Regions from separate parts of the Bifidobacterium pseudocatenulatum DSM 20438 genome, predicted to be linked through region 1. Evidence: riboswitches for the same ligand, from Rfam matches in the RefSeq annotation. Region 1 holds a riboswitch; each other region holds the start of a gene.

What was found. Region 1 has a riboswitch for thiamine pyrophosphate ahead of thiC (phosphomethylpyrimidine synthase ThiC). Riboswitches for the same ligand answer to the same signal wherever they lie in the genome.
Region 2: linked by a shared signal. The riboswitch ahead of BBPC_RS05405 (ECF transporter S component) and the one ahead of thiC (phosphomethylpyrimidine synthase ThiC) in region 1 are both predicted to bind thiamine pyrophosphate.
Region 3: linked by a shared signal. The riboswitch ahead of tenA (thiaminase II) and the one ahead of thiC (phosphomethylpyrimidine synthase ThiC) in region 1 are both predicted to bind thiamine pyrophosphate.
Region 4: linked by a shared signal. The riboswitch ahead of BBPC_RS06655 (hydroxyethylthiazole kinase) and the one ahead of thiC (phosphomethylpyrimidine synthase ThiC) in region 1 are both predicted to bind thiamine pyrophosphate.

What each region holds. Positions count from the first base shown of each region.
Region 1 is NZ_AP012330.1:1,073,664-1,081,763, reverse strand. Features, by position in the region: gene BBPC_RS04450 (SdpI family protein) at 43-813, opposite strand; gene BBPC_RS04445 (autorepressor SdpR family transcription factor) at 825-1,127, opposite strand; gene BBPC_RS04440 (sugar O-acetyltransferase) at 1,418-2,047, opposite strand; gene BBPC_RS04435 (5-methyltetrahydropteroyltriglutamate--homocysteine S-methyltransferase) at 2,352-3,473, shown strand; gene BBPC_RS04430 (low molecular weight phosphatase family protein) at 3,643-3,993, shown strand; gene BBPC_RS04425 (GNAT family N-acetyltransferase) at 4,067-4,612, opposite strand; TPP riboswitch at 4,805-4,907, shown strand; gene thiC (phosphomethylpyrimidine synthase ThiC) at 5,108-7,750, shown strand; gene BBPC_RS04415 (LysR family transcriptional regulator) at 8,081-8,100, shown strand, end outside.
Region 2 is NZ_AP012330.1:1,279,431-1,287,530, reverse strand. Features, by position in the region: gene BBPC_RS05420 (tetratricopeptide repeat protein) at 1-1,522, shown strand, start outside; gene ligA (NAD-dependent DNA ligase LigA) at 1,648-4,323, shown strand; gene BBPC_RS05410 (Mrp/NBP35 family ATP-binding protein) at 4,417-5,538, shown strand; TPP riboswitch at 5,689-5,791, shown strand; gene BBPC_RS05405 (ECF transporter S component) at 5,822-6,436, shown strand; gene BBPC_RS05400 (ABC transporter ATP-binding protein) at 6,532-8,037, shown strand; gene BBPC_RS05395 (energy-coupling factor transporter transmembrane component T family protein) at 8,039-8,100, shown strand, end outside.
Region 3 is NZ_AP012330.1:1,293,394-1,301,493, reverse strand. Features, by position in the region: gene BBPC_RS05465 (energy-coupling factor transporter ATPase) at 1-2,244, shown strand, start outside; gene BBPC_RS05460 (YhbY family RNA-binding protein) at 2,316-2,621, shown strand; gene tenA (thiaminase II) at 2,747-3,421, opposite strand; TPP riboswitch at 3,507-3,617, opposite strand; gene BBPC_RS05450 (glycosyltransferase family 2 protein) at 3,734-4,747, shown strand; gene ppgK (polyphosphate--glucose phosphotransferase) at 4,990-5,757, shown strand; gene BBPC_RS05440 (pyridoxal phosphate-dependent aminotransferase) at 5,914-7,077, shown strand; gene BBPC_RS05435 (ATP-binding cassette domain-containing protein) at 7,155-7,955, opposite strand; gene BBPC_RS05430 (aryl-sulfate sulfotransferase) at 8,067-8,100, opposite strand, start outside.
Region 4 is NZ_AP012330.1:1,580,164-1,588,263, forward strand. Features, by position in the region: gene BBPC_RS06640 (GspE/PulE family protein) at 1-1,717, shown strand, start outside; gene BBPC_RS09380 (type IV pilus twitching motility protein PilT) at 1,764-3,704, shown strand; gene BBPC_RS06650 (hypothetical protein) at 3,740-5,554, shown strand; TPP riboswitch at 5,645-5,753, shown strand; gene BBPC_RS06655 (hydroxyethylthiazole kinase) at 5,744-6,613, shown strand; partial or broken gene BBPC_RS06660 (thiamine phosphate synthase) at 6,743-7,489, shown strand; gene thiD (bifunctional hydroxymethylpyrimidine kinase/phosphomethylpyrimidine kinase) at 7,564-8,100, shown strand, end outside.

The DNA of each region.
Region 1 (8,100 bases):
CTGTGTCAAGGCGACGGTATCTAGCGTCGCTATGACGTTACTTCAGTTTTGCCGCGAACCGCGACTGCGGCGGAACAACAGGTAGCTGTATACATAAGGAACGAGCGCTGCACCAACCGCTATCGTCACAATAATTGCGACCATGAGCATGTCGCCCACAGGCACAACAGAGCTGACAACACCCGCCACAATCAACAGCACTCCCAACACCATGAAAGAGATGCCACCCACACGCTGCGTACGCTTCCAATTGTTCTCGTCGACCAGAGCCCAAGGCGTTCTGATGCCGAAAGTGTAATTCTGGCGCATGCGCGGAAGGTAATTGCCTAAGCCGACGAACAGCGCGCCCAATACCACGCTAACAATAAGCCCAACGGGACCGCCGGTAGCTGGGATTACACCGAATGCGGTGGCTTCAGTGAACCATGTGACACCGCACATGATGAGTGTGAACGCGATGACGAATCCACGATACAGTCCGCTGGCCTTCATGTAGTTTTCTCCCTTGGGGTCCATCTTCGGGATGACGAGGAAAAGTCCCAAGCACAGCAACGGCAATACATCAAGAATCAACGTTACGGCACGCGGGCCATAACCATTGACCGAACCATCGGCACCCCAATGAATCGGCACGTTTTCGGGAAGCCGACTATAGCAGGCAAGATGTGCGATGATGTTGACTACACACAGTGCAACAAGCGCAATGCACAGATTGCGTCCGATCGGAGCGATCTTCTCCCCCGAATCAGTCTTGTTCTTGTCTTCGGCATTGTTGATGTTGTTTTTTAAATCGTTCAAGTTGTTCCCGCGCATAAGACCCTCCTTTATTTATTGTCTGTTTGATCATTCGCTTGATTGACGTTTCCATCGCCGTCCATGAATCCCATGAACCATCCGATCAGATCCTGCATCACCGTGGTGTTGAGACTGTAGATGATGTTCTGCCCGTGCCGTTCGTCGGTTACCAGTCCCGCGGTTTTCAACGTGGTCAGATGGTGGCTGATCGACGGTTTGCTCATGTTGAATTGTTCCGCAAGTTCACCAGCCGTCATGTCACGTTCGCGCAGCAATTCCAAAATGCGCCGTCGCGTGGGATCGGAGAGCGCTTTGAATCCCTCCCCTGCCATACATTCCTCCTTCGCTTCGCAATGTTCACACATTTTCTTATTTAGATAATTATCTAAACATCTACCGCGGACATGCGTGCGTTACGTTTCGCACGTTATGGTGGGAAGCATGATTGATTGGAGCAACCAGGACTGAGTTTTCAAAGAAGGCGCACCTTGCCCGTGTGGTGGAGCAATGGTGCGCCCGGTATTTCGCTTGACAGTCGCAAATTATGGGATCGTGGATCTGTCATAACGACTAGTCCACGATGATTCGACCTGTTTGAACGGTTGGTCGATAGTGATTTGTTTTACTGCTTCTGGTCATAGGGTGGGTTGATCATGCGGTCACGCCAATAGTAGACGTCATCATGTTCGCCGATTTCGCGATACACCTTGCATGGCTGTCCGAATGCGACCATATTGGCGGGAATATCTTTGGTAACCAGCGAGCATGCGCCAATCACCGAATTGTCGCCAATGGTGACGCCGGGAAGCACGGTAACGTTGGCGCCCAACCACACATTACGGCCGATGGTGACCGGCAGAGAATACTGTGTGACCTTCTCGCGCAGGTCAGGACGAATCGGATGGCCGGTGGTAATGATAGTGCAGTTCGGGCCGATCATGGTATGTTCGCCGATATGCACTTCACCATCATCAACTAACGTAAGGTTGAAATTGGCGTAAGCGTGCGCACTGAAATACGTGTTGCATCCCCAATTGGCATGTAACGGCGGTTCGATATAAGCGTCCTCGCCGAATTCGCCAAGCAGTTGGCGTGCGATTTCGTTGCGTTGCGTCATTTGACTGGGGCGGGTTGCATTGAAGTCGTATAGCAGTTCCATCTGTTCCTTCTGTGCTTTGATCATCTCTTCGTCATCGCAGGTGTAGATCAGTCCGGAATTCATGGTGTCAAGCACTCGTTGCGGCACAGTCATGGCAGCCTCCTTGCAGTCGTTCATGTCCGTTGCGATTATATACGAACACAACGCCACTCATGTCGTGATTCCGCATGCCTTTCGCGATTCTTTGCACAATCATCGGCCGCGCGTCTGCCAATATCGGAACGCCATGCAGTGTCATTTACCCCCATTTATTCCAGCATTGAAAACTCTGCGGATGGACGGAAGTACGTTGTCAACCAGGCGGATGGAATACGTCGTGTTTGTGGGTGGTGGGATAGCATATTGTTGGTTTTGTCGTTGTGATTGTTAATTGCAAGTCAATAGTCGAAGGAGAATCATGACATATTCCAAGAATGCGCCGTTCCGCGCCGATGTGGTCGGTTCTTATCTGCGTCCGGACGAACTCAAGCAGGCTCGTGCAGATTATGCTGCAGGTATTATTGATGCCGCTGAATTGAAAGCTGTCGAAGACAGGCTGATCACTGATCTGGTTGCCAAGCAGAAGGCCGCCGGCCTGCATGTCATCACCGATGGTGAATTCCGTCGCGGCTGGTGGCATTTCGATTTCATGTGGGGCTTCAACGGCGTGGACCATGTCGCAGCCGCCCATCGCGTTGCCTTCCATGACGAGGTCACTCCCGCCGACACTGCCACGGTGACCGGCAAGCTCGACGGACACGATCATCCGTTCGTGGAGCATTTCAAGTTCGTCAGGCAGTTTGAAGATGACAATACCGTTGCTCGCCAGACCATGCCTTCCCCAGCGCAGACCCGTTTCGTGCTTACCGGCAACAAGAACGCCTACCCGTACGACGAGTTCTACAAAGATGACGACGAGCTGACCGCGGATATCGTGGCCGCATACCGTCAGGTCATTGCCGACCTGTATGCCGCCGGCTGCCGTAACGTGCAGTTCGATGACTGCACTTGGACTCGCCTGTGCGACAAGAGCGTGCGTGAGCGTCTCGGCTGGAGCGATGAGGATGCGGCCCGCCTGCAGCAGGAGAATCTTGACGTGATCAACGCAGTGATCGCAGACCAGCCTGATGATTTGGTGATCAACACCCATATCTGCCGTGGTAATTTCCATTCCACGTGGCTGTCGTCCGGCGGTTATGCTCCGGTCGCAGCCAAGCTGTTCGGCGAAGAGAACGTGGACGCCTACTATCTGGAGTTCGACGACGACCGTTCCGGTGACTTCGCGCCACTGGCTGAGGTTTCCGGCGATAAACAGGTTGTGCTTGGCCTCGTCACCTCCAAGAGACCGGAACTTGAAGATCCGGAAGTGATTAAGGCTCGCATCTCCGAAGCGGCCCAGTATGTGCCGCTCGACCGCTTGTGCCTGTCCACCCAGTGCGGTTTTGCCTCCACTGAGGAAGGCAACAAGCTCACTGAGGAGCAGCAGTGGGCCAAGATCGCACTCGTAAGGTCCATCGCCGAAGAAGTCTGGGGCGAATAATCCAAGCCAATGCCCGGTACGACCAGCTTATGACATGGTCGTACCGGGCATTGTGTTATTCGATGATGTGAACGCGGAGCATTGGGCGAAACGTATAATACGGGACAGCAATCGTGAAATCATAACATCGCAGACAGGGAAAGCTATGAGAAAAGTGGCTTTTATTTGCATGCATAATTCATGCCGCAGCCAGATTGCCGAAGCGTTGGGAAAGCATCTACGCGGAACCGATTGTGATTTTTATTCCGCAGGTGTGGAAACCAAGCCGCAGATCAATCAGGATGCCGTACGACTCATGAAAGAGCTTTACGGCATCGACATGGAGAAAACGCAATACTCCAAGCTGATTTCGGATATTCCAAAACCTGACACCGCGATCTCCATGGGCTGCGACGTGGGATGTCCCTATATCGGCAAGGCTTTCGACGATAATTGGAATCTGCCAGATCCAACCGGGCACAACGATGAAGCTTTCATTGACGTCATCCGTCGCATCGAGGAAAACATCATGAAGCTCTAAAGGGTCTTGACCAGCATCCGTTCGAAGCCCACCAAGACCCTTCCAAAGCATTCTAGGTTAGCTTCTAGCACAATCAGCAGGCAGCTAAATTTTGCCAGCGTGATTTGGTAAGAACATTCACGTGCCCGACACGCACCTCGTGCATAAGAGGCACCGGTACCTCATCACACGTGTGATGATAGACAAAACCAACCTTCTCCTGCACCCGCTTCGACTTCAGATTGCCGTCATAATAGCCGCACCAAATCGCACTCATACCAAGATCAACAAAACCATGACGGATAACCTCCTTGGCTGCCTCCGGCATATAACCCCTCCCCCAGAAAGGCTTGCCCAGCCAGTAACCCAACTCACACTCATCATCACGATCCGTCATATCCGTATGACCATTAAGCTTTAACTCAATCGAACCAATGGGGTTATTGCTGCCGCGCTCGCAAATCGCGTAGCATTCCTTGCCATTGAGCACATGACGAATCGTATTGAGACTTTCTTCTTTCGATCGGTGTGCGGGCCAGCCCGCGATAGGCCCGATATCCGGATCTTTCGCATAGGAGTACAAGCTTTCCGCATCTGTTTCCGCCCAAGCCCTCAATGTCAGCCGTTCCGTTTCCAACATGTAGTCGACCTCTTTCACACGCAATGCATTGAACTGAAGTATAGATTAGCCTGCAAGGAGAGTTTGCTGTGAGTTGCGCGGCGGAGGCGTGACGCGGATGGAGGCGATACATGCGAAAGTGACGGCTGGCCTAACTCTCCTGTGGGCTTCGATGAAAGTTACGTCCAGTGCAGGGCGTAGATTCATAGCCAACACGTAAAGCAGGGGGGCTCCCCAACGGAGCTGAGATAGGCGAATGCCTGACCCTTTGAACCTGTTGGTTAGCACCAACGTAGGGAGCGAAGAATGAGTGTCGTAGCGCACACGCATTGCCAGCGTCAATTGGCATCCGTAAAAGTCTGCGCAGCAGATGCGTCGACCAAACAGTCTGCATCGCGCAATCATCAATCGTAATTCCATTTTCTATCCCGTATAACCGAGCATACGGGCGCGTCAGCATACCCATTGCCTGCGAAATCAAGTTTTCCCAACCCAAAACAGCATAATCAAGGGGGAATCATGAGCAATTATCCATATGCGTCGATGCGAGACAGCTTCGACCTGAGCGCCTATTTTGTGGTAGGACCACAGGATTGCAAAGGCCGACCGATCACCGACGTCATCGATGACGCATTGCGCGGGGGCGCAAGCTTCATCCAACTGCGCGTCAAAGACGCTGACGCGAAGGATCTCACCGACATGGCGCGTGATATCGCGCAAATCATCGAAGACAACAATAAGTCGGATTCCGTGGCATTCGTGATCGACGACCGTGTGGACGTGGTCTGGCAGGCCCGCAGCAAAGGCATCAAGGTTGACGGCGTGCACATCGGACAGACCGATATGGAACCGCGCGAAGCCCGTGCACTGCTTGGCGAAGATGCCATCGTGGGCTTGTCCGCCGAAACGGAAAGCCTGGTCAAACTCATCAACGAATTGCCCGACGGCTGCATCGACTATATCGGTGCGGCACCACTGCATGTTTCCGTCACCAAGCCGGAAGCGTCCGTAGGCGGCAATGACGGTTCCGGTCGCACGCTTGACGAAGAGCAGATCAACACCATTTGTTCAGCCAGTGGTTTTCCGGTAGTGGTAGGCGGTGGCGTGACCGCAGATGATATGGAGATGCTGGCGCATTCAAAGGCGGCAGGCTGGTTCGTGGTGTCCGCGATTGCAGGAGCCGATGATCCGGAAGCTGCAACCCGCAATATGGTAGCGCGCTGGAAAGCCGTACGTGGCGACACGAAGCACGGGTACGCGCCGCGCGTGAAAGCCCAGAAAACAGCGGAAATCAACACTGACAACACAGCCGACGGCGCATCCGGCGAAAAGAAGTTCACCAATGCGAAGGAAGCCAAGGCCGCCTCCAAGCTTGCCAAGCAACAGCGCGTCGACATTGCCGCACGCGATTCCAAGCAGCGAGACAAAGCACATATTCGCAAAACCACGCCGGTGCATTTCGAAAACGAATTCGGTTCCTACGATCTGCAAGTGCCGTACACTGAAATCAAACTGTCTGACACTCCTGGCGTCGGACCGAACGCACCATTCAAGGATTACAACACCGAAGGTCCGAAATGCGATCCGAAGGAGGGTCTCGCTCCCCTACGTTTGGACTGGATTCTTGACCGTGGAGACGTCGAAGAATATGAAGGACGTCGCCGCAATTTGGAAGATGACGGCAAACGCGCCATCAAACGTGGCAAGGCTTCCAAGGAATGGCGTGGTCGCCAGCATAAGCCGATGAAGGCCAAGGATCATCCGGTGACGCAAATGTGGTACGCGCGCCACAACATCATCACGCCGGAAATGCGCTATGTGGCGGAGCGCGAGCATTGCAGCGTGGAATTGGTACGCAGCGAACTGGCCGCAGGGCGTGCGGTCATGCCTTGCAATATCAACCATCCCGAAGCTGAACCCATGATCATCGGCTCGAAGTTCCTCACCAAGCTCAACGCCAATATGGGCAATTCGGCGGTCACTTCGTCTATTGACGAGGAGGTGGAGAAGCTCACGTGGGCCACCAAGTGGGGTGCCGACACTGTGATGGATCTGTCTACCGGCAACGACATTCACACCACTCGTGAATGGATTCTGCGCAACTCCCCCGTGCCGATCGGCACCGTGCCAATGTATCAGGCGCTCGAAAAGGTGGAGGATGATGCGTCCAAGCTCAGCTGGGAACTGTTCCGCGACACAGTGATCGAACAGTGCGAGCAAGGCGTGGATTACATGACGATTCACGCCGGTGTGCTGCTGCGTTTCGTGCCGTTGACGGCGAATCGTATGACGGGCATCGTTTCGCGTGGCGGTTCGATCATGGCCGAATGGTGTTTGCAGCATCATCAGGAAAGCTTCCTGTATACGCATTTCGATGAGTTGTGTGAGATCTTCGCCAAGTACGATGTCGCATTCTCACTGGGTGATGGACTTCGTCCGGGATCGCTTGCCGATGCGAACGATGCGGCACAGTTCGCCGAACTGATGACTTTGGGCGAGCTTACGCAGCGCGCATGGGAACACGACGTGCAGGTGATGATCGAAGGACCCGGCCATATTCCGTTCGACACCGTGCGCATGAACATCGAGATGGAAAAGGCGATCTGCAAGGACGCGCCGTTCTATACGCTTGGACCGCTCACCACCGACACCGCTCCCGGCTACGACCACATCACGTCGGCGATCGGCGGTGTGGAAATCGCCCGCTATGGCACTGCCATGCTGTGTTATGTGACGCCGAAGGAACATCTTGGGCTGCCAAATAAGGACGATGTGAAGCAAGGTGTGATCGCATACAAGATCGCCTGCCATGCGGCTGATATCGCCAAGCATCATCCGCATGCCATCGACCGCGACAATGCCATGAGCAAGGCACGTTTCGAATTCCGTTGGCTTGACCAGTTCAACCTGAGCTACGATCCGGACACCGCCATCGCGTTCCATGATGATACTTTGCCGGCCGAGCCTGCGAAGATGGCGCATTTCTGTTCGATGTGCGGTCCGAAGTTCTGCTCCATGGCCATCAGCCAAAACATCCGCAAAAAATTCGGTAATGCCGAAGCACAGGAGAAGCTCGTCGCCGACGCGCAAACCATCGCTGCCGGCATGCAAGAGATGAGCGAGCGCTTCCGCGAGCAGGGCGGCCATCTGTACCAGTAGACCGAACTGTAGTAGGTTGTGACGAACGGGATTGTCTGGTGTGTAGAAAGCCGGGCAATCCCTTTTTGTCGCTTATGCCGATATGGAGCACTCCGATAGGGACAACTCTTTTGCTTGTAGGCCTGACCCGTCAAGCCGGTCCGCTCCCATTGGGCGAACACCTGACCGGTTTTGTCGAGCACGGTTTGTGGGGTTTCCAACTGTGTGCGATCCTCGTCAAGCTGCAATTGGTTTTTTCACGTCCTTGATCTGCGCGATCGGCAGTCCACTATCCAGACAAGAGGGTATAAGCACTCCCCCACGGTCAGTACATGGCTCTAACCTGAATTTATGACTCTTCTTCAGCTGAA
Region 2 (8,100 bases), 210 kb from region 1:
CAGCCAATTCGAGGATCTGATGCGGGATATCGACTTCGACGAAGTGACGTTCGCGGTTCCCGACGAGATTGCGGACGATTCCTCTAGCATGGACGACGGTTCCGCACAGGGCGTGCATGATGGCGCTCTTGACGCGGGACTGATCGGCTTCGGCGATTTCGATGGGAATGGTGATGATCCATTAAGCCAGCTTCGCAAGAATCCGACCGTACGCAATCTGGTGACGGTCACCTTCACCAGAAGCGAATTCATGGAGCGTCTGGGCGAGTGCGGATTGTCTGATCCAACAGGCACATACCGTATGTTCGATGCGGAAATGGATGTGGACGGCCTCGGCGCATTGAAGCCAGTGGACGCCACGTTCGATTTGCGCGATAGTCGTTTCTCCCCATCCGGAAGTCAGGAGGAGCCTGAGCTTTCCGACGCCATATTCGACCATGACACGGCACAGCTGTTCGGCTGCCGTGACATGTCGGGGTTGTCCATTCAGCGCGTCGACCTGCTGCAGCGCGCGGTTGGCGAATTCCACAGAATCGCGCAGGACTCCCATCTGGAATCGGTGGCCAAGGCAAAGCAGGCCATGGACGTCATCAACACCATTGCCGACCCGGAATTGACGTCGTTGGCTCCGCAGGTGACGAGTGCGCTCATCGATGGCAAAGACACTCCGGACTTCTCCTTCCGCTTGGCCGACGAGCTTGACGCGGAACGCATCAAGGCGAGAGACCTGCTGTTCTCAGGACAGGTCGACCAAAGCGTGGAACTGGCCGAAGCGGCGTTGGAGCGAATGGACCGACTGTTCGCTTCGAATCCGGGCGTGCCGCGGTATTTCAACTCGTATGCGGAACGCGTCATCTACAATCGCATGTTCGCCACGGAAGGCGAACGGACCGTGCTGATTCCGGACAATCTGTTCTACGCGCATATGGAACTCGCCGACGTGCTTGCACAGGTCAAAGGCGTGAAGGCCGCGTTGCCGCATCTCAATGCGATGGTGCGATATGCGCCGGCCTACCCGCTTTCCCATCTCAAGCTGGCGGTTCAACTGGCGCGCGCCGAGGATTGGGATCCGGCCAGAGCGGCTTGCCTCAACGCGTTGCACGTCGCACTTGACCGTGAGGATGCGTCGTTCGCCTATTACAGACTCGCCTATGCGGAATGGATGTGCGACCACTTCGACATCGCGGCCGCCGCGTACATCATGAGCGAGGAGATTGCCCCCGGGCGAATCGCCATGCTGGAGAGCGAGCTGCAGGAATTGATCGGACGCGCGCAATCGCAATGCATTCCGGTGCCCACCGACGTTCCGGAAGCCATGCACGTGCTTACCCAAGCGGGACTGCCGGTATGGCCCAATACCCAGGTCGCATCCTTGGTACGCAAGGCCGCGCGGGTCTGTGTGGATGAAGGCATGTTCGTGCCGGCACGTACGCTTTCGGTTGCCGCTTCAAGGATGGATGACGAGGAGCGCGACGGTGCCGACGTGGTGCAGATGCAGTTCCTGAGGTCGTTGAACAACTGAACGGCGTGCTTTCCGCAGTGCGCCAAACAGACGTTGGCGATGCAGTAAATCGAACATTTGTGCGATAATGTGTGCATGGCGGCTCTGACCGGCAAAACATTGAAGACAGTGACAAGGCAATGACAATGACAAGGCATGACGATTCCGAACAACTCGCATGGGATTTTGACGCTTCTGAAATGGGCGGCGATACGGGCTCCGCGTCAACCGCTGTGGTTCCCGACGGGGGAGTCAGCTCATATGCGCCGGGCAGTGAACGCTGGATCGCCGCATTGCAGCCAACCGATGCCGACGCCATGCGGTTGACCCGACTTGATGTCTCGTCCATCAGTGCTGAAGCCGCGGCTCGATTGTGGGCGCGTGTGGCGGCGTGGGTGGAATCCGACCAGATCGCATACTACATCGATGACGCGCCGGTCTCGTCCGATGCCGCCTATGATGCGAGAATACGTTGTCTGCAGGCGTTGGAAGCCCAGTTCCCATCCCTCGATTCCGCGCAATCGCCGACGCATCGTGTCGGAGGCACCTTCTCCAATGATTTCGCATCGGTACGCCACCCGTCTCGCATGATGAGTCTTGACGATGTCTTTTCGCTTGAGGAACTGCATGAATGGTACGACGGTGTTATTCGGGGACTTGATTGGCCTGAGACGAAGCCTTTGCCGATGACATGCGAAGTGAAAATCGACGGTCTTGCGCTTAACCTCATCTACCGTAACGGCGTGCTCGAGCAAGGTCTGACCAGAGGTGACGGCGTGATCGGCGAGGATATCACGCTCAATGTGCGCACCATCTCCACCATTCCGCAGAATCTTGCGGGACCGGAAGAAGACATTCCCGAATTCGTGGAGATCCGCGGTGAGGTCTTCATGCGATGGGACGATTTCAACACGCTCAACAAAGAAAACGAGGATGCTGGGCGCGCGCCTTTCGCCAATCCACGTAACGCGGCTGCCGGAAGCCTGCGGCAGAAGGATCCGCGCATCACCGCCACCAGAAGGCTGAGCTTCTATGCGCATGGCATTGGAACGCTCCAGTGGGGCGCCAAACGTGGTGCCGACCATGATGCGGTCAACAACCAATCCGAAGCGTATGGGTTGTATAAGAAGTGGGGCATACCCGTTTCGCCACATAACCGTGAGGTCACCACATTCAGCCAGATTCTCGACATGATCGATTATTACGGCGAGCATCGCGGTGACATCGAGCATGCGCTCGACGGCATCGTCGTGAAAGTGGACGATCTGGGGTTGCAGCGGTCGCTGGGCGCGACCTCGCGTGCGCCACGTTGGGCCATCGCCTACAAGTATCCGCCGGAGGAAGTCAACACGGAGTTGCTTGACATCACCGTGCAAGTGGGGCGTACCGGCCGCGTGACACCGGTGGCTATTCTGAAGCCCGTATATGTTGCGGGTTCAACGGTGTCGAGAACCACTTTGCACAATCCGTTCGAGGTGGAACGTAAAGGCGTGCTTATCGGCGACACCGTTGTGGTACGCAAGGCAGGCGATGTGATTCCCGAACTTGTAGGTCCAGTGTTGGAGCGTAGGGAAGGGCACGAAGACCAGCTGCGCCGTTTCGTGATGCCTTCGCAGTGCCCGAGCTGTGGGGCACAACTCGCTCCAGCCAAAGAGGGGGACAAGGACATCCGCTGCCCGAACGTGGAGTCCTGCCCGGCGCAGTTAACCGAACGCATCATCAACCTGGCGTCCAGAAAGGCGTTCGATATCGAACATCTGGGTGACCAATCGGCCATCGCGTTGACGAATCCAGAAGAGGATCGCCCTGATTCGGTGGCGACCTACGCGCCGGACATCACGGAAATCGTGGTGGCACCGGGGCAGGAGCCAGAACCGTACGAGCCGGTGGAAGGGCTGGAGCTGCCGGCCCGGCAAACGCCGGTGTTGTCCAGCGAGGCCGGCCTGTTCTCGCTGACATCCTCCGATTTGCAGGATGTTCGCGTATGGCGAGAAGCGCCAATCATCGAAATTCATGAAACCGTCGGCAAGAACGGTAAACCGAAAAAAACGCGCAAACGTATCGGCGGATCAGGCCTGTGGCATCAGGTTCCGGCGTTTTGGACGACTCCGACAGTGGCGAGAAAGCGTAAGGACGAAGTCGATGGATCCGCGGAATATCCCGGATATGATGTGCCTGAGGATGCTATGGTGGTCCGAGAGGAAACCAAGGTGTCGCGTTCCGGAGCATCCAGCGTGCAGCCGGTATATATACGCCCCGCGGAAAACACAAGGAAAATGCTTGACGAAATTGACAAGGCACGTCACGCCGACTTATGGCGTGTGCTTGTGGCCCTGTCCATCAGGCGACTTGGTCCTCCTACGGCACGTGTTATCGCCAATACGTTCGGATCGCTTGACGCCATCGAACGCGCCAGTGTGGACGAACTGTCACAGATAGACGGCATCGGTCCGGAGATCGCGGAATCGGTGGTCACGTGGTTCGCGTCGGCCAAGGAACCAGGCGATTGGCGCGGCACGGTGTTGGAAGCATGGAAGGCTGCTGGAGTCGGTGCGGAGCAGGTTGAAATCAGTACACTACCGCAGACGCTTGAAGGTAAAACAGTGGTTGTCACCGGTTCGTTGATTGACTTCTCGCGTGACTCCGCCAAAGAAGCGATTATCTCCCGCGGTGGAAGAGCCTCAGGATCCGTCAGCAAGAAAACCGATTGGGTGGTCATTGGCGAAAACGCCGGTGCCAAAGCCGCCAAAGCAGAGGAATTAGGCGTTCCCATGCTAAACGAGGACCAGTTCAAAATACTGCTGGAAAATGGAACGGTGTGATACCGGCACGTCAAACTGGCAACGTAATCGCAAGAAAGCTCTGGCATGCCGCGTCTCCAGACGCTAGTCTGGTACGCGGCTAAAGGAGGAACCATGACCGACGAGCGCACCATCGAAGCGCGCATCTATGAGCGACTCAGCAAAGTAATCGACCCGGAACTGGGTCGATCTGTGACTGATCTGGGCATGATCGCAGCCATCGATGCGATACCGGTGGAAGGTAAGGCGAACACCTATGAGGTTCGTGTGGAGGTCGAACTGACGGTAGAAGGCTGCCCATTATCGCAGACCATCACCAACCAGATCAACGGAGCGGTGGCATCCTACCCGGATGCAACGCTGCTGCCGCGCATCGAAGTCGGATCTATGAGCCAAGACAAGCTCACCCAACTCGTTGCCGGTCTCAAAGCCGAGCGCAAGCAGAATCCCTTCAACAAGCCGGGCATCAAAACCCGTATTTTCGCCATAGCATCCGGCAAGGGCGGTGTCGGCAAATCGTCCGTCACCGCGAATCTTGCCGCCACTTTCGCGGCGCTCGGTTATGATACGGCTGCCATTGATGCCGACATCTATGGATTCTCGCTGCCGCGACTGTTCGGCGTGCACGCGCAACCCACCAATCTGAATGGCATGCTCATGCCCGTCACCGCTTGGGGAACGAAATTGATTTCCATCGGCATGTTTGCGGGCGCCGATCGCGCGATCCTTTGGAGAGGGCCGAGACTGCAGCGTTCGCTCGAACAGTTCCTTTCAGACGTGTGGTGGGGTGAGCCCGACGTGCTTCTGCTTGACTTGGCTCCAGGCACCGGCGATATGGCGATTTCCGTGGCCCAGGCCTTGCCGAACGCGGAACTGGTGGTGGTCACCACGCCGCAGCCATCCGCATCCGACATCGCGGTCCGCTCCGGCCTGGTGACGCTGCAGGTGCCGATGAAAGTGCGTGGTGTTGTGGAAAACATGAGCTATTACGAGCACAAGGGTGAACGTCTGCGGATTTTCGGCGAAGGCGGCGGCGCGCGCGTGTCGGAACAGCTGACCGAAAGCCTCGGTTATGACGTTCCTTTGCTAGCTCAGCTTCCGTTGGAACCGGAATTGAGGGAGACTGGTGAGGCCGGACGTCCGGCCGTGCTGAATGAGGATGGCTCATTACGTGCCGACGATATTGGCGAGACATTCAGGAACCTAGCTGAATCGTTGATGCGCAGGCCCCTGTAAAACTCTATGGAACCGTGTTCCCGTACTGCATTCAGTATGGGAGGGAAACCCGCGAAGACAGGCCATTGCAAAAAACCGAGCGTATTCCATACCGGAAACGAAGCGAAAATGAAACGGCCCTTGTGAAAATCTTGTGCCTTGTGTAGTATCAAGCGCAGACACGGGGGCCGTATGGCTGAGAGGAAGCAAACGCTTCGACCGTATGAACGTATACCGGGTAATGCCGGCGCACGGACGTCTCTCCATTCCCGTGCCTTGTCAAAGAGAGAAAGGCACATATCCTATGATTGAAGAAAAGCAGTCTTCCGTAGTGCGCAAGCACAACAACAAGTGGCGTGTAGTCGATATTGTCGTGGCTGCCATCATTGCCGTTGCGTCCGGTGTGATCTTCTGGGGCTGGGACATTGTCTGTACCGCACCACTGGCTCTCTTCGGAGCGGTGACCCCTGGTTTTGAAGGATTGCTTAACGCCTTTTGGCTGTTCGCAGGTCCTTTGGCGGCCATTATCGTGCGCAAACCTGGTGCCGCGTTGTTCGCGGAAACCCTTGCCGCCGCGCTTGAGCTCACCATGGGCAACCAGTGGGGTGTCGGCGGCTCACTGATCGTCGGCATCATGCAGGGCTTTGGCGCGGAAATCGGCTTCGCAGTCTTTGCCTACAGGAAGTGGGACCTGCTGTCCACCACCATTGCCGGCGCCTTCGCAGGTATAGGCTGCGGTCTGTACTACTGGATCACCAACCCGGCCTGGAGCACGGTGCGTGCCAGTATCTACCTAGGCACCTCCATCATTTCCGGTGCAGTGCTCGCCGGGATGGTGATGTATTTCCTACAGGTGGCCATCGCCAAAACCGGCGTGCTTGACCGTTTCGAATCCGGCCGCACGCAGGAACTGGTCTGACGATTCGTTTGTGAAGTCCCGTATCGCATTCACGGTGAGTGGATACGGGACTTCTTTGATGCGTGTTCGCCTTGCGAATGTCAAATGCAAAAGGAATGAAAGAACGATTCATGGGTACTGATGCAGGAAAACCGTTTTCCGCAGCCGGGGTGGTCGCGCGCGATTGGGGATGGCGGCATGCCTCACGTAAGGATTTTGCGTTAAGGCATGTGGATTTCACCATACAGCCGGGGGAGCGCGTGTTGCTGTTGGGCGCTTCCGGTGCCGGAAAATCGACGTTGATGGCCGGTCTTGCCGGCGTGCTCGGCGGTGATGATGAAGGCGAACTCGAGGGTGAGCTGCTGATTGACGGAACGGATGCCCGTCATTCGCGTGGGCGCTCAGGATTGGTATTGCAGGATCCCGATGCGCAGACGATTCTGGAACGTGTGGGAGATGATACTGCTTTTGGTTGTGAAAATCTGAATCTGCCAAAAAATGAGATTTGGAGCAGGGTCCGTTCATCACTCGACATTGTTGGACTTGGCTATATGAAACTCGATCGTTCCACACGCAGGCTTTCTGGCGGGCAGCGTCAACGTCTGGCTTTGGCTGGTGTACTCGCCATGCATCCCGGGCTGCTGTTGCTTGACGAGCCGACCGCCAACCTTGATCCGGAAGGCGTCAAGGAAGTGCATGATGCGGTACGTGGTGTGCTTGACCGAACCCATGAAACCTTGGTGGTGGTGGAGCATCATATCGACGTATGGCTTGATTTGGTGGATCGTGTCATTGTGCTTGGTAAGCCGGAATCCGATTCGCATGTCAGCGGAGTCATCGCCGACGGCACTCCGGAAGAAGTGTTTGGCAGCATGGCGCCGGTATTGACAAAAGGTGGTGCCTGGGTTCCGGGGCGCACCGTCGAAAGCCATATTCCCGAATCCAATCAATCGTCGGGAAATGTTGTTCTGCGAACCGAGGATCTCAGCTTCGGACGTGAATTCGCTCTTGGCGAGCGTGTGAACCTCGCGTTCCATGCCGGCGAGATTACCGCCCTGACCGGCAAAAACGGCGTGGGAAAATCCACGCTCGCTTTGACTTTGGCTGGCTTGCTCAAGCCGATTTCCGGTCGGGTAAGTATGGATGAAAGCATGGTTCCCGCACATAGGGAGAACAACGTCTTCACATGGAAAAGCAGGGATCTTCTTGGGCGAATCGGCATGGTGTTCCAAGAGCCGGAACACCAGTTCGTCACGTCCAGCGTGCGCGACGAAGTGGCAGTCGGTCCTAAATCCATGGGGAAAACCGATGACGAGGCCTACGCCATCGCCGATATGATGCTAGAACGGCTGAATCTCAAGCGGTTCGCCCCAGCCAATCCATTCACGTTATCCGGCGGCGAGAAGCGTCGCCTTTCCGTGGCGTCCATGCTTGCCGCGGCGCCGAAGGTGTTGGTGATGGACGAGCCGACATTCGGTCAGGATTTCACCACATGGACGGAAATGGTCAGGCTGATAGCGGGCGCGCGCGACGCGGGCTGTTCCGTCATCATGGTCACTCATGACGAGCCGTTGATCGAAGCGCTGGGTGCGCGTCGCATTCTCGTAAGCGAGGGGGAGTGAGATGGAACAGTTGAAAACTATCAGCGTGGTGCCGCATAGGGAACGTCATGATGACGCCAAGCC
Region 3 (8,100 bases), 220 kb from region 1:
TGCTTGGCAGGACCAAACGGATCGGGCAAATCCACACTTTCACGCATCATCGCAGGACTTGCCGCACCCGATGCCGGACATGTCACGTTGTTGGGAAACAACGTATTCGATGACTCCGGCGCGCACGCTGACGCTTACCGCAGCGCCCGGCATGGTATCGGGGCGGTTTTCCAACATCCGGAAGATCAGATCGTCACCACCATTACCGAGGATGATGTTGCCTTCGGTCCGGAAAACCTCGCCATTGCGCATGATGATATCGATATGCGCATCGCCATGTCACTTGACGCAGTCGACATGAGCGGACAACGAGAAGCCGATCCCACGCGAATGAGCGGAGGCCAACAGCAGCGCGTCGCCATCGCCGGCATGCTTGCCATGAATCCCGAAATCCTCGTGCTCGACGAGCCTACCGCCATGCTCGATCCGCAAGGCCGCGCCGACATCATGCATATTCTTGACGAATTGCAGCAGCACGGCACAACCATCATTCTCGTCACCCACCATCGTGACGAATTCGTCAATGCCGACCGCATCATTCGCCTGGATAACGGGCGTATCGTGCAAAGCGCTCGCGGTAATACTGCAAGTATTCCGGAAATGGACGAATCAGGCACAGCGCAAGAAGACAACCCAATTGCCAAATCCAATATTGCAAATGGCGCATCGAAGCCAACATCAGCTGTACCAATCATTGAAATCCATAATCTGATATATCAATATCCAAACAGTAGCAAGCCTGTGCTCGATAAGCTTTCCATAACCATCAATGAGGGTGAAACCGTGGCCATCACAGGGCATAACGGTGCAGGCAAAACCACCCTCGCGCGTCTTCTCTGCGCGCTGGAACAGCCGCAATCTGGCAGCATTACCGTCAACACCATTCCCGTCGCACGCCAACGCGCCAACGGCAATATGCAGTCGCTCAAGCGTGCGGACCGCGAGAAACTGCGCGCCACCATCGGCTACGTCATGCAACATCCCGAACGTCAGCTTTTCGCCGAAACCGTAGCCGAGGACGTCGCCTACGGTCCGCGCAACCAACGGCTTGATGAAGCGCAAGTGGATGAACATGTCAGCCAAGCCATGGCATTGCTGCATATTGAACATCTTGCCGACCGTTCGCCATTCGACCTTTCCGGCGGGCAGCAACGACTCGTTGCCATAGCGGGCGTCATCGCATGCCAACCGCGGATTCTCATTATGGACGAGCCGACCGCGGGACTTGATGAAGCGGCCACAACCCGCGTGCACAATCTCATCCAAACCCTCCACGCACAAGGCATCACCATACTCATCATTTCCCATTCGCAAGCGGAAATCGACGTACTTGCCGACCGGACGATCGCGCTTGACGCTGACCGGAACGTTGGTGGAAAAGTTCGTGATGCCGAGCCTGGTTCTGCTGTCGAATCGGCAGGTTCGAAGAATCTGCACACGCTTGGCTCCGGACATGCAAAGGGAGACGTCCGTGAAAACCGCAGTTTTATGGAACGGCTTGACCCGCGCGTGAAGATGGTGGGCGCGTTGGCGGTCATGTTCTCCGCATTCGCCATCCGCTCTTTCTGGCAGCTGCTCGTGGCCGCACTGTTGACCGGCATGATCGTTGCGACATCAGGCATCGGCGTGAAACAACTGTTCAAATCGATTCACATGTTCCTTGCATTGTTCGTGTTCTGCGGACTGCTCAATGTGTTCTTCGTACAATCCGGCAATGTTCTTACGAACATCGGACCGATTCCAATCACCGACGACGGTGTGCGTATCGCTATACTGTACGCCTGCAGATTCGTTGCGGTCATTATCGTCGGAGTGGTGTTCCTCGCCACCACCACGCCTACGGCCATCACCGACGCGTTCGAAGCCTTGCTCAAACCCTTCGCAAAAATAGGCGTGCACGCGCAGGAGATCGCACTGGTGATGAGCCTCGCACTGCGGTTCCTGCCCACTCTGGGAAGCGAGGCGAAAGCCATTGCGGACGCACAGGCGGCTCGAGGTGGCAGCATCGAAACGGGAACGTTCGTGCAGCGTATCAAGGCGATGGTTTCCATCATCATTCCGGTGTTCGCAGGGGCGATACGCCATGCCGACAATCTCAGTCTCGCACTCGACGCGCGATGCTATGAAGAGGGTATCGCACGCACACATTGGCGCGTGATGAGCATCGCCAAACGAGACATTGCCGCGGGCGGTGTGGTTGTGGCATATGTGGCTGCGTTGGTTCTGATCGCTGGACTAAACTGAAGGCAGTCGGCGGATTTTACCGTCCTCACGCTACTCTTGAGCAAGCATCATAGATAGGAATGGAACAAGTTATGGCATTAACCAAGAAGCAGGTCAAGCAGCTGCGAGGCCTGGCCACCAAGCTCAATCCGCTCATCCAGGTCGGCAAGAACGATCTGAGCGAAAACGCCATCAAGCAGGCGGACGAAACCATCGAAAAGCGTGAGCTCATCAAGTGCTCCGTGCTCGACGGATCCGGTCTGACCGCCAAGGAAGCAGGCGAGGGATTGGCTGAAGAACTGAACGCGGAACTCGTGCAGGTCATCGGCAACCGTTTCGTGCTCTACCGCCGCTCCCATCGCGACGACGTGGAACATATCCGCCTCGTACGCGAATAAAGCGGGAAACTGACGCGACCAAACATAACAGGGCGGGTGCTTTCTGAAAACCAATCAGAAGACACCCGCCTTGCTGCAATGAAAATAAACAATCGGAAGTCAGGAAACCCCATGAAGGAGTGCTATCAGCGCGCCTGATTCCATTCGGGCTTCCATGTGTACTGCATGTCGTACGCGCTGGCCCAGAACATGTATTCGTTCTCCACGCCGGTCACGAAAATGTCGATCAGCTCGCGCTTGCGCTCCTCGCTCGCGTCGGCCACCAGTTTCTCGATATGATCGAGCAGCCACACGGAATCCTGCCAGAACTCGTCGGTCTTATACATGTCGACCCAGCTCTTGTACGGATTGTTGTCGAGCGTGTCCGCGAACTCGGCGGCAAGACGATAACCATAATCCGCATACACCCAGGCGCACGGCAGCACGGCCACAAGAATGTCGAGAATATCCTTGCCATAGGCGATGGAAAGGATATTCGACGTGTAGGCACGCGCGAAGGCCGACTGGCGCACATTGTTCATCTGCTCTTCGGTGATGCCATAGCTGGCCAAGTAGGAGCGGTGTACTTCGGTCTCGACCTGCAGGGCGCCGTTCTGCACCTTGAGCATGAACGCCATGATTTCAGGGTCGGTGGCCTTGGCTAATCCCAAAGCGTGCACTCTGGCGTAATCGTTCACATAACGAAAATCCTGCAGCAGATAGAAGGCGAAACGCTCGCGTTGCAGTGTGCCTTCGCCAAGCTCGCGGATGAACGGCTGCTGGTAGCCTTCCTCCCAAACCAGGTCGGCGGCCTTGCGCATGCGCTGCGCGAACGGCGGAAGATTGTCGCGTTGGATGCCTTTGGCGGCGTCGAACTCATAATCGAAATCGGTTGTTGATGTCACAGCAGTCACTAGACATGCCTCCCTACGCTGGTGTTAACCATCAGGTTCAAAGGGTTCAGGCCTCACTTGGCCCATCTCAACCCGACGAACACGGGTTCCCCTGCATTACGCCGTACATTATGGCAAAGCCGCACGAAATGTGCAAGAGCCCGTCCGTCGAATGGAATCGTGCCGCATGATGCGAACACAGGCGATGTTCGGTTGAGGGCGAGTGCAAGAATGGAACGTATGACTGAAAAGCAAGTTGCGAAGAACACCATCGAAAAGCTGGCTATCGTCGTGGTGACGTACAGGCGTCAGCAGCTGCTCGCCACCCTGTTCGAATCCATCGAAAAACTCACTGTGGCGCCATGGCGTATCATCGTCGTGGACAACGAGCACAGCGAGGCGACCCAAGGCATGGTCGACGATTTCCGTGAAGCGGTCACCGCGCAGTGGGGCAATACCATCGCCGACCAGTCGGGCAACGAAAGCCGTGTGGTGTACGCGCCGCAATCCGACAACCTCGGCGGCGCAGGCGGCTTCTCCGCAGGTGTGAAGAAGGCATACGAGCTGGGTGCGGAGTGGTTCTGGGTGATGGACGACGACGTGGCCGTGATGCCTGAGGCCATCGAAAGGCTCGCCAAGTGGACCGGCAGCCATGATGTGATCCAGGGAAGCCGATACGACTACGACGGAGGCCCGTTCTACTGGCAGTACGATTTCATCGTGCCTCTTGGCATTCCCAATCCGATCGCTCCGGCCGCGTTCGGGCGTCCCGGCTATCGTGTGATGGACACCTTATGCTTTGAAGGCGGCCTGTTCCGCCGCAATATCGTGGAACAGATCGGTTTGCCGGATCCCCGCTTCTTCATCTACTGGGACGATACGATGTACGGCTATCGCGCCAGCAAGGTCACCAATCCGATCGTGGTGCCCGACGTGATCCTGCGACGTACGCGCGAGATCGGTAACTGGGATATCGCCGGCGTGCGTCAGCTCAACTCCACTTCCGACATGAACCGCTACCACATCATGCGCAACCGTGGCTACATGGCACGCTATTTCATGTCGTTCGGCGATTACCGTCCGCTGATGTTCGGCTTTGGCACGTTGCTGACCGCCGCCAAGGAGGTCATTCGCTTGGTGATGGTGGACCGTGAGCATGCCAAGACCGGCTTGGTGCAGATTGTCAAGGGTTGGTGGGATTCGCGCAAGCTGCTGCATGATCCGGATTGGAAGCCGATGCCGCCGCTCAAGTAATGTGGCTACACCGTCTTCAGACGGTTATTTTCTTATGATTCGCCCCATGCCGATGCGTTGCGTTGGCATGGGGCGAATCGTTTGCAGAAAACAATCGCAAATATTTGCGTTTCATTGCGACAGATTATGCAATCGTATTCACCAATTGTGTATTGTCGGCGCGTTTTGGGGCATGGGGCGAGTTACTATGGCGTTTACCGGTTCGATATACCCACTATGTACCTTGATAGGAGAGGTCGAAGATGATTGAAACTGCACAGGCATTTGGCGTTGACATTGGCGGCTCCGGCATTAAGGCAGCCCCGGTTAACCTCGAGAAGGGCGAATTTGCTGAACCGCGTCTGAAGATCCTTACCCCGGAGGTTTCCACTCCGAAGGCCGTTGGCGAAATCGTTCGCCAGCAGCTCGAGCATTTTGAGGTTCCTGAGTCCGCTCCGGTCGGCATCGCATTCCCCGCTCCGATTCATGTTGGCGAGAAGCTCGGCTATATGGCCAATCTGGACCAGTCTTGGGTTGGCGTGGACGTCACCGAAGTGTTCTCCGAAGCTTGCGGCCGTCCGGTCACCGTGGTGAACGACGCTGATGCGGCCGGTCTTGCCGAACAGCAGTTCGGCGCAGCCAAGGGCCAGGACGGCCTGGTCGTCGCCACCACGCTGGGCACCGGCATCGGCACCGCGCTGATCTTCAACGGCGAGCTCATTCCGAACACTGAGCTCGGCCATTTGGAACTGCTCAAGGGCAAGGGTGACGCCGAGAAGTACGCGGCATCCTCCATTCGTGAAAAGCTCGATATGGGCTACAAGAAGTGGGCCAAGCGTCTGACCAAGTATTATTCCCTGATGGAGTTCTACTTGGATCCGCAGCTGTTCGTCGTCGGCGGTGGCGTGTCCCGCGTGTCCGAGAAGTTCCTGCCGTACATCGACATCAAGACCCCGATCGTCGCAGCCAAGCTGCACAATGAGGCTGGCATCATCGGTGCTGCGTACTACGCAAGCATCAAGCAGAAGTGATGTCGTGAACCATAAAGGTTCCTAACCTTCATATAAGCGAGAGCCGTCCGATTCATCCGTCGGACGGCTCTTGTTATTCCTCTGATGATCGCATGGCGAATGCATCCTTCTTGCTCGATGCAACACTTGCGCAACCCAGAGAGTATGGTGGAGACCATGCGTTTTTCCTCCAGAGTCGATATCAGCGAGCCCAATCCCATCGCCAAAGCCGAAGCGGAAGCCAAAGCAAACGGCATCACACTCGGCAAACTCAACGACTCCAATCCAACCAAACATGCGCTCGCGTCGGAACTATTGCCGGACATCTACGGAGCGGAGCCACGCGGGCAACGATACGCACGCGAAGCGCTGGCCGCATTCCTGCATGAACAAGGCAATACCGCTACCGCCGACGACCTATACATATTGAGCTCGACGTCCGAAGCGTACTCATGGCTGATCAAACTGCTCTGCAATGCAGGTGACGCTGTGCTCGCACCGAAGCCGGGATATCCGCTCATCGAATCGATCGCACGACTCGAATGCGTCGACATGATCGAGTACCAGCAACGTTTCGACGGATCCTGGTACATCGACGTGGCCGAACTACGCGAAGCGCTTGAAGGTGAAGATGGCGGCCGCATCCGCGCGCTGGTGCTCATCAATCCCAACAATCCGACCGGATCGTACGTCAAAGCGTCGGAACGTGAGGCCATTGTGCGGCTTTGTCATGACCATGAGGTGGCCATCATCGCCGATGAGGTGTTCTACGACTATGATCTTGAACCATTCGATGGCAACGCGCGTCTCGCGGGGGAGACCGGCACGCTCACATTCGCATTGGATGGGTTCTCGAAGACGTTGGCCGCGCCACATGCCAAAGTGGGTTGGATCCAAGTGTCCGGCCCGGCGGCTGAAGTGGATGAGGCCAAGCGCAGACTCGACGTGGTCGCCGACGACTATCTGCCAATGAGTGAGATCATCGCCAAACAGATCCCCGCCATGCTGGGCGCCGCAGCCGCGCAGACCGCGCGCGTGCGAGAGCGCGTGCAAACCAACCTCGCAGCCTTGCATACCATGCTGGATGATGACGAGCAGGGCATGGTCAGCGTGTTGCGTGCCGAAGGCGGATGGAATGTGCTTTTGCGCGTGCCCAGCGTGCTTGACGAGAACGAACTGGTGTTGTCCATGATCGAAAAGCACGGAATTTCAGGACAGCCCGGCTATTTCTTCGATATGACGTCGAACGGCTATCTCGCGATCTCGTTATTGCCGGAACCCGACGAATTCAGGCATAACGTTCAGACGGTGCTTGACACCGTCAACACAATGATCGGCTGAAACATGTTGTGGTTCCATCGTCGACACCGATGAAGGAGCCGCAACATGTGGGGAACGGGAATAATCCGTGGGTATGGTCAGGCTTTGGAAGCCTCATATTTAGCGCGGATGAGGTCCGTGTAAAAGGCCACGGCCTCATGCGGGCCACCGTCGAACACCACCTGATGATCGTCGACCACCAGCGTGCGGTCGATCGCATATTCCGCGCGTGTGATCAGCTCCGTGTCATGCGTGGCGAACACTACCTGTTTGTCGTAACTGAACAGAGCTTTCGCCACATGCGCGGACGCCACCTCGTCCAAACCCTTGGTCGGCTCGTCGGCAACGATCACCGCGGGGGAGAAGCTCAATGCGGAAGCGATCGCCAGCAGATGACGTTTCTCGCTATCCAATGCGGAGGCGGGCTCACGTGCGACCGCCGCCAGATCGAAATGCGCGAACAGATTGCCGATGATCGCCTGGCGTTCGCTTTCCGGCACCTTATGCTTCTTCAACGGTTCATCAATCGCCTCGCGAATGGAATCCGCTTTGTAATAACTGTTCGGAATTTCCTCGCGACGAACGCGGCCGATCATCGATTCGATACGTTTCAGATCACGTTTCACCGACGGATCATACGCAGCACCATTCGCGTCGATACGCACCGAACCGGACGTCGCAGACAATGCGCCATCCAACAGCTGCAGCAACGTGGTCTTACCGGAACCATTCAACCCGATCACAGCCACACGTTTGCTTTCCGGAGTGATCGTCAACGATGTCGGCTCCAGACCGACATTGCCATCCTCATACGTGTGGCCTGCCTGATCTAGCGTGAACGTGACGTCATGCGTCGCTTCGGGACGTTTGGATGAAAACAGCGAATCGAAAAAACCCATGGCAACCATTGTACGGGCGTGCCGAACCCATTGCATACGAAACGGGGCCGGAAATCCAAACTCCTTGTGGGAGTTTGGATTCCCGGCCCCGTCAAGCCTGCGGACAGGATGTCAGGCGAAATAGAATCCCGAGAAATCGTACTTG
Region 4 (8,100 bases), 510 kb from region 1:
GCGAAACAAAAACAGCGACACGCCGAACGCTTTCCCGCAAAGTATGGATCCGATCGCGCCGACAACCGGCGAGATCCATCAGGTGTTCACGCCGAGCACACCACGCCATGCGGCAATGACAAGCGACGCCACCGGAGATTTTCCCGCCATGCCAACGTCCACCGAAGGCATGGACGAACAGACCGAACGCCAATATGCCATGGCGTTGGCGCAAGGCATGAGCCTGCCGTTCGTGGACCTCAATGAATACCAGATCGACAAAGAAGTCATCAGCATGGTTCCCGACGATCTGTGCCGACGCAACCAGCTTCTGCCGCTTTCCATCGTCAACGGGCGCATCGCCGTAGCCATGGCGAATCCGAAAAACTTCGCCGCGGTAGACGATGTTTCCGCAACAACCGGCATGCCCGTCATCGCCATGGTCGCCATGCCATCGCAGGTACGCGACTGCATCAACCGGTTCCTGCGCGCCAATGCGGAGTTGACCGAACTATCGCACGAGATCGCCGCGACCGCGAAAAAAGAAGTCGACCTTGAACAAGACGACAGCGAAGACGCCTCCCCCGTGGCACGCTTCGTAAGTCTGCTCATCAACCAGGCCATCGACGACCACTGCTCCGATATCCATATCGAACCGCAGGAAGACGGTCTGCTCGTACGCTACCGCATCGACGGCGTGTTGCATATCTTCCAAAAAGCGCCACGCGCCATGACCCAAGGTGTGATCAGCCGCATTAAGGTCATGGCCGAAATGGATATCGGCGAGCGCCGCAAGCCGCAGGATGGCCGTATTACCGTACGTCACAACGGTCAGAAGGTTGATCTTCGCGTGGCGGCATTGCCTACGGTGTGGGGCGAGAAAATCGTCATGCGTATTTTGAGCACGCCTTCGGGCAATCTCAAAGTGGAGGATCTAAATTTCAGCGAACGCAATTTCGATGTGTTTTCCAAAGCGTACAACCGCCCGTACGGCATGGTGTTGGTGACTGGTCCGACCGGTTCGGGTAAGTCGACCACGTTGTATGCGACGTTGGGCGATGTGGCCCGCCCGGAAATCAACATCATCACGGTTGAAGACCCTGTGGAATTCCGCATGGAGGGCATCAATCAGGTGCAGGTGAACAATAAGGCGGGTATGACCTTTGCCGCCGCGTTGCGTTCGATTCTTCGTGCCGATCCTGATGTGGTGCTGATCGGTGAGATTCGAGACGAGGAGACGGCGACCATTGCGATCGAGGCTTCGCTGACGGGCCATTTGGTGCTGTCCACGTTGCACACCAATGATGCTCCGAGTGCGGTGACGCGTTTGACGGAAATGGGCGTGGAACCGTTTTTGGTGAGCTCGTCGCTGGCTGCGGTGATGGCGCAGCGTCTGGCGAGGCGCCTGTGCAAGAAATGCCGGAAAGCCGATACGGCCACTCCCGTGGAGTTGAAGATGATGGGTGTGCCATATACGCCCGGCTCTCCGTTGCCGACCGTGTACCGTGCGATGGGTTGCCGTGAATGTTCCAACACCGGATATCACGGGCGTGTGGCCATTCAGCAGGTAATGGGCGTGGACACGCAGATGGAGGATTTGATCGCGCGTGGCGCCACGTCGCTGGAAATCGAGCAGGCGGCCAAGTCGAAAGGCATGACGTCGCTTCGTGAGGATGGCTGGCAGAAGGTTCTGCAAGGCATTACTTCCGTGGATGAAGTGCTTCGCGTGACCGTGTAGTTGTGTAATCGTGTGACCGCGTTTTCAACATATGTAAAGGACAATGATGACCGATATTGAACAGCAACCCGAGCTGAAAACCGAAATGAACACCGCGACGGATCCCGATGCGCAGCCGACTTGGGATGCGAACACCGATTTGTCTGGTTTGAAAGGTGTGACCATTCCCAGTACCGCTCCTTCATTCAACGAGGATCCGCGTAGGGGACGCCATTGGTCGCCCGACAATGCGATTCAGGCTGACGATGACAGTTTGCGCAGTATTTTCGCGTCGCTTGACGCCATGCCCGCGTTGCGGCATGGTTCCGGTACCGTTCCCGACCCCATGTCTAAGGCCGCGGTCGAGCAACAGCCGGCGGCCGAGCCTCAACAGAGCGCACAGCGGCAGTCTATGCAACAGTCAGCTGCCCCGCAAGCCGTTGCATCACAATCTGTAGCGGAACCGCAGCCCGCTCCGACACGGCCTGCGGAAACACCGCTCATTGCAGAACAACAGGAACTCTCCTACGACACCGCTTTTCCGGAAACCCCGGAAAACGAAGCCGTGGATCAGCAGAATCTGCAATTCGACGATGACGTGACGGAAGTCACCCCTGCATTCGAGTATCATGGACCGATCCAGCAAATCGACGGCGATCCGCCATCATTCATTCCAGGCGGCACGCCGTTCGCGCAACAGCCGGACGACTATGCGGCGTACGAGGAGAACGCGCAGACCATGCAGCCTTCCGCCATCAACCATATTGCGCAGCCTACGCCCGCTGCCAGACCGCAACCCAATATGAACAACAGGCTAATCGTGGATTTCATAGTGCCCGAAACCAATGATTCCGACGAGGACGCTGTTCCCGGACAACGCAGAATCAAAGCGCACCAGGTCAAAGAAACATTGCATGCCGAACATCCCGATGCGGATCCGGAATTCGTGGCTGCCATATGCCAGCTGGTGGAATTGAACGCGTCCGATCTTCATCTGGTGGTCAACGATCCGCCAATGCTGCGCGTGGATGGCAAGCTGCGCCCCGCCAAAGGGCTGAGCGTGTGGAACAAGGACCGCACGTATGAAGCCATCAAAGTGATGACCAACGAGCTGGAGATGGAACGGTTCAAAGACGATTTGGAACTTGATATTTCATTCTCCATCGGCGATCTGCTGCGATTCCGCGTCAACGTATACCGCGACCGTTTGGGCGTGTGCGCGGCATTACGAACCATTCCCACGGAAATCAAAACCGCGCAGGAGCTTGGTCTCGACCCGCATATCGCCGATCTGGCGTTACTGCCGCGTGGACTCGTGCTCGTATGCGGTCCGACCGGCTCCGGCAAATCCACCACGCTCGCCGCGATTGTCGACAGAGCGAATGCCGAACGCGCCGACCATATCATCACCATTGAAGACCCGATCGAATTCGTGCATCAACACAAGCGTTGCGTGATGAGCCAGCGTGAAGTGGGAACCGACACCAAAAGTTTCGCGGAAGCGCTTAAACGCGCGCTTCGTGAAGATCCCGACATTATCGAAGTGGGCGAGCTTCGAGACCTCGAAACCATTTCCACCGCGTTGACCGCCGTGGAAACCGGCCACTTGGTGTTCGCCACCCTGCACACGCAGGACGCCGGTTCGACCGTGGACCGTCTGATCGACGTGTACCCGGAAAATCAGCAGCAGCAGATTCGCGTGCAGGTGGCCTCCACTCTGCGCGCGGTGGTCGTGCAAACCCTGATTCCACGTGCCAGCGGGCATGGCCGCGCTCCTGCCACCGAAGTGATGATCAACACTCCGGCCGTGGCCGCGTTGATTCGCGGAGGCAAGGCGCATCAGATTCGTACCGTGCTGCAATCCGGCGAAAAGGAAGGCATGCATACGCTTGACCAAGATCTGGCGAGACTCGTCAACAAGGGCGTCATCACCTTCGAAGACGCTCTTGCCAAGGTGCAGGTCCTCGAGGAATTCGAAAAACTCTGCGGCGCCCGCTCCTCCTTCTAACCTCGCCGTACCCATACACCATCTTTACACCTATCATGAGCAACACAGCAGAAACACCAACCATCATCCAGCCCGACGTTTCGGCGAACCGCGTGACGAACCTTCGAAAAAGACTCTTCACCTGGTTCGCCGAACAACGGCTGCACTGCATTGTCTTCATCGCCTACGTGACAGTGACCGTCACCGTGTCGTGTTTTCACGAACCATGGTTTGATGAGGCGCAAGCTTGGCTGATCGCACGTGATTGCTCATGGAAGGAACTGCTTACCGTACGCACCCATTACGAAGGACACCCACCTCTTTGGTGGATGCTGCTTGCCATTCCCGCCAAACTTGGCATGCCTTACGAAATAGGATTGAAATCCCTCAATCTTATGTGCGCCGCGCTGATGATCTGGCTTTTGGAATTCAAAACGAAACTACCAGAATTACTAAAGGTAATACTGCCATTTTCCTATTTTCTTTGCTACCAGTATGGCGTAACTTCCAGACCATATGCGCTTATGATCGCCGCAATGCTGCTCATAGCCATCAATTGGAACAACCGCAACACCAAGCCATGGCCAGTCATACTCAGCATGATGCTGCTATGCGCCACGAGCTCTTACGGATTGGCAATCGCCGGCATGCTTGCCTTGAATTGGACGATTCAATTTCTCTGCGGCGAACGCTCGCTTATAAAAAACAAGCAGCGTTTCGCGGGACTTGTTCTGCTACTGGTATTCGCCATTATACTGCTCCTCAACGTACTCCCCGCACCCGGCACATACCACGGTGACTTTGACATACATGGCACTGCAACAACATCACCCGCATGGGTTTCCGTATTCAACACCTGGCTGGTAATGCCTTCCGAGACGTTGTTCACTTCAACCCTGTCGGATGGCAATATGCAGTTCATCGCTCTCACGCCAAGCGAGCTGTTTATGCCGTGCGTAATGTCATGCCTGATGTGGTGTTTTCTTATTCAGATTTGCCTACGCCGGAAAACCGCATCATTGCTGCTCACCACATACTTGGGTATAAGCGTTGCGTTCACCGCGCATCTTTCCATGCATCATGCGGGAATCATCTTGGGATTCTTCATCGCCATTCTCGCCATCGATTGCGATATCGAAAAAATCAATTCCAACGATTGGCCTCAGTGGATCCGTAATCTCAACAACCGTGTTATGACTCTTCTTGGACCGAAGAAAACGGAACGGTATCTCCGTTTCTTCAAAATCCTCGGTCTTATCTTCATGCTTGTCAGCGTGTATTGGACGGCAAGCGCCAGTATTTGCGATATTCGGTACGACTATTCGTCTTCCCGGGCGGTAGCGTCTTTTATCAAAACCAACCATTTGGAGCAATACCGTTGGATGGCAGGCTGGACACGCGTCAGCAAGAACGACACCGCTTCCAATCCAGAAATCAACAAAATCATCGACAAAGGCGGATATTGCGGCGGCACCGACTGCATCGACTACACTTCTTGGTACGGCAGCACCCTTATCGATTCAGCCCCTTACTTCGACCATACGCTTCTTGCCAATGCATACAAGGGACGAAGCTATTCGTCGTGGGAATGGTGCGTTGACCCCTATGCGGGAAAGAAAGACATCGAAACATGGAAATCGTGGGGCGAACCCGAATTCTACGACACTCTGTATCAGCCATTTTTCTTCTCCGACCTTGGTTACGACAGAAACCATTACACGAAAATCAAAATCGCCGAAACCAAGACACCTTGGAAAAGCACATGGTCGGAAGGCGCCTGCGAAATTTACGTGCGCAACGACATTTACGAGAACGTATTGCATTCGCCCGATCCTGGAATCGACTGGCCCGACGGCGCAACGCGCAGATAACAAGTGGACCGGCATCCAACTGGAACGTGTCGATTGTTCGTTTATGCAAAACGTGCCACTGTCAGCACCTTTGTATAGGTTAGATATGTTATGTACATGCAGGGGGGCTTCCGGCGAAAGCGGAAGCTGAGATAGGCAAATGCCTGACCCTTTGAACCTGTTGGTTAGGACCAACGTAGGGAGCAGACAATGGGCGATGACTCATATGCAGCTGCATTGCGTGAACAGATTGCGCAGGCAGTAAACGACGTACGCGAAACCACACCTTTGGCACAGTCGTTCACCAATTTCGTAACGATGAATCTTGTGGCCAACGCGCAGCTGGCCGCCGGCGGCACCGCAGCCATGAGCTTCCTGCCTGACGACGTGATCGACACCGCGGAAATCGCCGGATCGAACTACATCAATGTGGGCACACTCCTGCCGTTCTTCAAGGACGCGCTACCGGAAATCGCCTACAAACTGCACAAGAACGGCAAGACGTGGGTACTTGATCCGGTCGCCGCGGGCATCGGCAAAACCCGTACCGCCATTCTCGAATCGTTCCGCACATACCCGCCGACCATTGTGCGCGGCAATGCGAGCGAAATCATCGCGCTCGATGCGATGTGGGGTTTGGCACAGCATGATTCCACCGTTCCCGGCACTCGCCCGGCAGGCGTGGAAGCCGTCGACGAAGTCGATTCCGCCGTTGACGCGGCCAAACGAGTGGCTCGTCATCTTGCGAAATACTCCCCTGTTGGAGCCGGCGCGGTGGCCGTTTCCGGAGCAGTCGATCTGGTGACTGACGGCGAGCGCGTGTTCCGTTTGCCCGGCGGCAGCGCGATGATGACGAAGATCACCGGCGCCGGCTGTTCGCTCGGCGGCGTTACCGCAACGTATCTGGCCGTGGCCGAACCGCTTGTCGCCGCGATTTCGGCATCATTGCTGTATAACAGGGCTTCCGAAATCGCCGAAGCGAAATCGTCCGGTCCCGGATCTTTCCAAGTGGCGCTGCTTGACGCGCTTTGGAACGTCACCGCCGAGGAAGTCGCCGCTTCCGAAATCATCATCGACTAGGCTTTGCCGAACCCTGCATGGTATTCGGCATATCATGCGGGGTTCGGCAATTGCGTATATGGAAAATATGGACGATTGCCGGTTCACATTGTAGGTTTTCTGAATCACTTACCGAGAAGGGTTGATTATATGAACAATTATTCATATGCATCGATGCGCGATACATTCGATATGAGCGCCTACTTTGTGGTCGGCCCGCAGGATTGCAAGAGCCGTACTATTACCGGTGTGATTGAGGATGCGTTGCGCGGGGGTGCAACGTTCATCCAGCTGCGAGCCAAGAACACCGACGCGAAAGACATCACCAGCATGGCACGCGATATCGCGCAGGTTATCGAGAACAACGGCAAATCCGATTCCGTGGCGTTTGTGATCGACGATCGCGTGGATGTAGTTTGGCAGGCACGTCACAAGGGCATCAAAGTTGACGGCGTGCATATTGGGCAAACCGACTTGGAACCGCAGGAAGCCCGCGCGTTGCTTGGGGAAGATGCCATTGTGGGCTTGTCTGCCGAAACGGAAAGCCTGGTGAAGCTGATCAACGAGCTGCCTGCCGGCTGCATCGACTACATCGGGGCCGGCCCGTTGCACGTGTCCACCACCAAGCCGGAAGCTTCCGTTGGTGGCAACGATGGTTCCGGGCATACGCTCGACGAGGCGCAGATCAATGCGATCTGCGATGCGAGTGATTTTCCGGTTGTGGTCGGCGGTGGAGTGACCGCCGACGATATGGAGATGCTCGCACATTCGAAGGCGGCCGGCTGGTTTGTGGTGTCGGCCATTGCCGGCGCAAGCGATCCGGAAGAGGCGACCCGCAATATGGTTTCGCGATGGAAGGCAGTGCGCGGTGATGCAAAGCATGGGCACGTACTGCGCAAATAGCAATCACGGATCACGAATATTTCAGAACTTCGCATCATAAGCAAGCAAAAGCAAGTAAGGAGTCATTCATGACCAGCACTTTGGCACCGGTATTGAGCATCGCGGGATCGGATTCCTCCGGTGGTGCCGGCATTCAGGCGGATTTGAAAACCATGCTTGCCAATGGCGTGTTCGGTATGACCGCCATCGCGGCGCTGACCGCGCAGAACACCACAGGCGTGACCATGGTCACGAACACTCCTCCGGAAATGCTCGCCGCGCAAATCGACGCAGTATTTGAAGATATTCCGCCGGTCGCGGTGAAGATCGGCATGGTGTCGAGCGTGGAGCTCATCAACGTGATCGCCGACCGTCTGATTGCGCATGATGCCACGAATATTGTGCTTGATCCGGTGATGGTGGCAACATCCGGTGCGAAGCTTATCGAAGGCGACGCGATTGCGGCACTGACTTCCAAGCTGTTCCCGCTGGCCACCGTCATCACGCCGAATATGCCGGAGACCCAGGCGCTGTGCGAGCTGGCCGTCGAACAGGGTGCCGACGCGATCGACTACGAGAATGGCGAAAGCATCTCCAGTGAGAACGACATGGTGACGGCAGGCCAT